Regions from separate parts of the Agarivorans sp. Alg241-V36 genome, predicted to be linked through region 1. Evidence: predicted binding sites of a transcription regulator. Region 1 holds the regulator's gene; the other holds the start of a gene.
What was found. Region 1 encodes LexA, which represses DNA repair genes until DNA is damaged. Its sites were predicted from a motif close to TACTGTATNNNNATACAGTA; they were not measured.

Region 1 (2,415 bases):
AAGCTTCGTTAATAAAGCCTGGGTTGGCGTCTTTTTTAACTGCAAAATCAGGTACCCACCACGAGTGGATAACATCTTCTGAGGTCATCAAGAACCGCACTTTTTTATCGATAGGCAATACCAGTGGGCGGTCTACCTCAAGCAAGTAGTTTTTGCGTTTTTCCAGTTTGCCGTTAACTTCATCCATATCAGAAGCCAGCACGCTGTAGAACTCTAATTCACGGTCAAAGTACTTGTAATGCCACTTCCACTGAGAACCCGTAACTTGAATGGTGATATCGGCATCGGAAGGATCTTCCATGGCCAGCAGGGTTTTAGTGGCAGGGATCGCCATTCCAATCAAAATAATGAAGGGAATAATGGTCCAAATAATTTCTACTTTGGTACTTTCATGAAATTGAGCCGGCTTGGCTCCTTTAGACTTACGATGATGAAAAATAGCCCAGAACATGGCGCCAAACACCAGCACCCCAATAGCACAACAAATATAAAAAATTGTCATGTGCAGGCCATAAACCTGCTCACTAATGGCGGTAACACCCGGACGTAAGTTGAATGACATTTCTTGCGCAAATACTTGCGACGAAAAGAATGTCAGCATTAATAGCTGAATCCATCGGCCCACAGCGCTCTCCTTTGCTAGTAGCCAACGACAACAACTCTCCAAACTAGGAAAGTAGCTGCAGAAAAAGGGAAATCCCCCACCCCAAAAGTAGTAGACAGCAACAGCTAAATACAAGCTACTGCTTATAAATTAACCCCTAAGTTAAAGAAATGTAAATATATTGTTGAGATTTTTATGGATAAACACGAAAGATGTGATGCTAACGACAAAAGCCCAAATCAGGCTGATTTGGGCTTAAAAAGGGCGGAACTTATTGCTATGTAAGGCTTACATCCAATCGGCAGTGCGAATAATACCTACCGCTAAACCTTCTATTTCGATGCTTTGATATTCTAAATCAACTTCAATAGTAGAGAGCTCTTCATTCTCTGGATGCAAGTAAACCATTTTACCGTCGCGCTCAAAACGCTTAACAGTAACATCGTCTTCTAAACGCGCCACCACCACTTGGCCGTTGTGAACATCATTGGTTTTATGCACAGCCAGTAAATCGCCATCCATTATGCCAATATCCTTCATGCTCATACCTTGCACCCGCAGCAAATAATCTGCATGAGGGTTAAACAAGTTAGCATCTACCGCATAGTGCGACTCTACATGTTCTTGCGCCAAAATAGGCTCACCGGCAGCCACTTGGCCAATTAAAGGTAAACCCGGCTCTGCTTCCTCGGCCGCAGACTCATTGGCACTGGCGGGCAAGTACGCTTCACTTAAACGGATACCACGCGAAGCCCCCGGGATCATCTCAATAGCGCCCTTTTTAGCTAAAGCACGTAAGTGCTCTTCCGCCGCATTAGCTGAGCGAAAGCCTAACTCCTTGGCAATTTCTGCGCGAGTTGGCGGCATTCCGGTATCGGAAATATGGCGGCGAATAAGTTCAAAGACTTCGGTTTGACGAGGTGTTAAGGGCTTCATAATTTACCTGTAGGTTTATACAGCACACTGTTAGTATATACAGCATAAATAATGAAGCAAGGCTTTATCTAAATCAGTGACTTATTTGTAGGTTTCAGTTTCATTGGAATTCTTTCCGCTACTTTGAAACTACACCCTATATTTTTTGACGTACATCACAAATAAGCAGAGGTTGGAATAAAGAAGGATACGAAGAGTCTAGGTAGCTCATTTTTGGACAGAACTGTGTCAGTGCTTCTTCTAAATTAGCAGTTCATGGACTACCTGAGGTATTGAAAACCTCTAATCAGGTGTCCAAAATTACTCATCCATTACAACAGATCATGGTCGACACACGTCATATCGACCACACATACTGTTAGTGCCAGTTAAAACTCTTGTACTGTAGGGCGCAGTACAATCTCGTTTACATCAACATCGTTTGGCTGTTCAATCACATAAGCGACAGCATTAGCGATAGACGTCGCTGAAATGGCATCGTTATACACCTCATTCACAAATTGAGAGATCGTTGCATCTGAGGTGCCATGTTTAAGCTCAGAATCAATAAGTCCAGGTGAGATGACAGTTGTGCGAATATTACGACCTACCTCCATACGTAGCCCCTCACTAATTGCACGAACGGCAAATTTAGTACCTGCATACACACTGCTCGCTGGCGAAACTTTATGACCAGCAACAGAGGAAATGTTAATAAAGTGACCAGTTTCTTGTCGCTCAAACACTGGAAGTGCAGCTGCAATACCATTAAGTACACCCTTTATATTCACATCGATGGTGTCATTCCACTCTTGTACTTTCAGCGCACTTAAAGGTGAAAGCGGCATAATACCAGCGTTATTGATCATCACATCTGCGCGACCAAACGTCGTTAC
Region 2 (2,415 bases), on a different contig from region 1:
GTAGAACCTTCAAATATGCAGCGCAACATTATTCGTACGCGTTTGCACGAAGCTGGTATCGATAATTTTTTAATGGCAGAAAACTGCGAGCAAGCCTTGGAGCTAGCGATTAAAACCGCTCCAGATTTAGTGGTTAGCTCAATGTATTTTAGTGATGGTACCGCGACCGATTTAGTCCAGCAGCTGCGCGCCAATGATTTAAGTCGCGATGTTGCCTTCATGTTGATTTCTAGTGAGGCCTGTCACCACACCTTAGACGCTATTAAGCAGGCTGGGGTTATAGCTATTTTACCCAAACCCTTCGAGTTCACTCATTTGCTCGCAGCACTTCAAGCCACTATTAGCTACATTGAACCTGATAATGAAGTACTAGATAACTTGGATTTTTCTGATAAAACCGTGTTAGTGGTTGATGATAGCCAAACCGCTCGTCGCCATATCTCAAAGGTTTTAGAGAATATAGGTTTAACTAAACTAATATTGGCAGAAAACGGGCAAGAAGCCCTATCGTTAATGGTTAACAATCAAGTCGACTTGGTGATCACCGATTACAACATGCCAATAATGGATGGAGCGGCTCTTATCGAAGCATTGCGCCAGCACCCAACCTTTTGTGAGATCCCCGCGCTAATGGTGACTTCAGAAAACAATTGCGCCAAGCTTGATGGTGTTAGGCAAAGTGGTGTGTCGGCCTTAGTGGATAAGCCTTTTGATATTGATGCCGTAAAACAAGTGCTAACCCGTTTATTTGATTAGCACTTTGCTAGCTTAATCGAAGATTTGATCGCCCATTTGATCAATAAAAGTCTTACATTTATGCATTGCTAGCTCAGCAGCATCGTCTGAGCTGGCACAAGTATCAGAGCGGATAAACATGTGCTCTTTTAATTCATCATTAATCGTTTTAGTAATTTGAGCCGCCACGCGATATTGGCCATTAGCGGATTGTGGTTGAGGCGTAATAGTGAACTCATTGTAGGTTTCAGCCGGATAGCTCTTGGGGGTTACGGGCGCAGATTGAAACATTTTCTTTAATGCTGAAAAGATACTCATCTTAATGATTTTCCTAAATTTAAACTAAAACATGCACGACAGCTTTAAGTTTAATGAGCTGCATACTGTATGATGCATGATAACGAGCAATTCAACCTAATCACAATGGAATTACTGTGAACTTAGAGACTATTTTTTCTCATTTCAACCAAATCAGTGCTGCTGTTACTTTTTCTGTAGTTTTCTTGTTAGTTGTTAGCCTATTCGTAATAAACATAAAAAGCAGAAGGTTTTCTAAGAAGGCTGAAGAGCTTGCTGTGCTCCAGCAGCAACATGAAGGCGTCATTGCTGCGCACAATGTTGAGAAACAACAACTACAGCAACACGTTCATGACAAAGACATTTCGTTGGCAGAATTACATACCGAATTGCAGCACTTGCGTGAAGTACAACAGCAGTTTGATACCAGCCAACAGTTATTACAACGCGAACAGCAGCGTTGTGCTTTGCTTCAGCAAAAAGACCTTAGCTTACAAGAGCGCATCACGTACTTAGAGCAAAGTGAAGAACGGGTTAACAAGCAATTTGAGCTTTTGGCTAACCGTATATTTAAAGAAAAAGGCCAAGAACTACAGCAGCAAAGTAAGCAAAGTATTGAATCTGTTCTGCAGCCTTTGCAGCAACAACTGGACGGCTTTAAGCAGCAGGTTCAACAAAGCTATGAAAATGAAGCCAAGCAACGCCATTCTTTAAAAGATCAAATAGTAACTCTGCAAACACTTAACCAACAAATAAGTGAAGATGCAGTTAAGTTAACCAAGGCCCTAAAAGGCGACAATAAACAACAAGGTGATTGGGGAGAGCTTATTTTAGAGCAAATCCTACAATCTTCAGGCTTACGTGAAGGGCACGAATACCACACTCAAGTGGTGGGTGTTAATCAACATGGCCAAACCATTAAGCCTGATGTTGTGGTTAAGCTGCCTGATAACAAATCGGTGATTGTAGATTCAAAAGTAAACCTTGTGGCTTATGAACGTTATTACAATAGTGAGGATGACGAAGCACAACAACTGGCGCTAAAAGAGCATGCTAAGAGTTTGCGCCAGCAGATTGTCGGCTTAGCTAAAAAAGATTACCACACCTTGTACCAGCTTCCATCGCTAGACTACGTATTGCTGTTTATTCCCATTGAAGGGGCTTATCTTAGCGCCTTGGAGCAAGATCCTTCGTTGATTAATTTTGCTCTGGAATCCAATATTCTCATGGTAAGCCCGAGTAGTTTAATGGTTGCCTTAAGAACCATACAAAACCTTTGGCGAACAGAGCACCAACAGCAAAATGCTCAGGTGATTGCACAGCGGGCCGGTAAACTGTTCGACAAGTTTGTGGCATTTACCGAAGACTTAAAAAGCCACGGTC

Region 2: a site for LexA is predicted at 1,166-1,185, ahead of G6R11_RS20685 (DNA recombination protein RmuC). Genes of this name have one in related genera too.

The regions. Positions count from the first base shown of each region.
Region 1 covers NZ_UNRE01000006.1:368,423-370,837, reverse strand. Annotated here, with positions in the region: gene coxB (cytochrome c oxidase subunit II) at 1-562, opposite strand, end outside; gene lexA (transcriptional repressor LexA) at 893-1,540, opposite strand; gene G6R11_RS15725 (SDR family oxidoreductase) at 1,909-2,415, opposite strand, start outside.
Region 2 covers NZ_UNRE01000011.1:112,427-114,841, forward strand. Annotated here, with positions in the region: gene G6R11_RS20675 (response regulator) at 1-756, shown strand, start outside; gene G6R11_RS20680 (HlyU family transcriptional regulator) at 769-1,053, opposite strand; gene G6R11_RS20685 (DNA recombination protein RmuC) at 1,311-2,415, shown strand, end outside.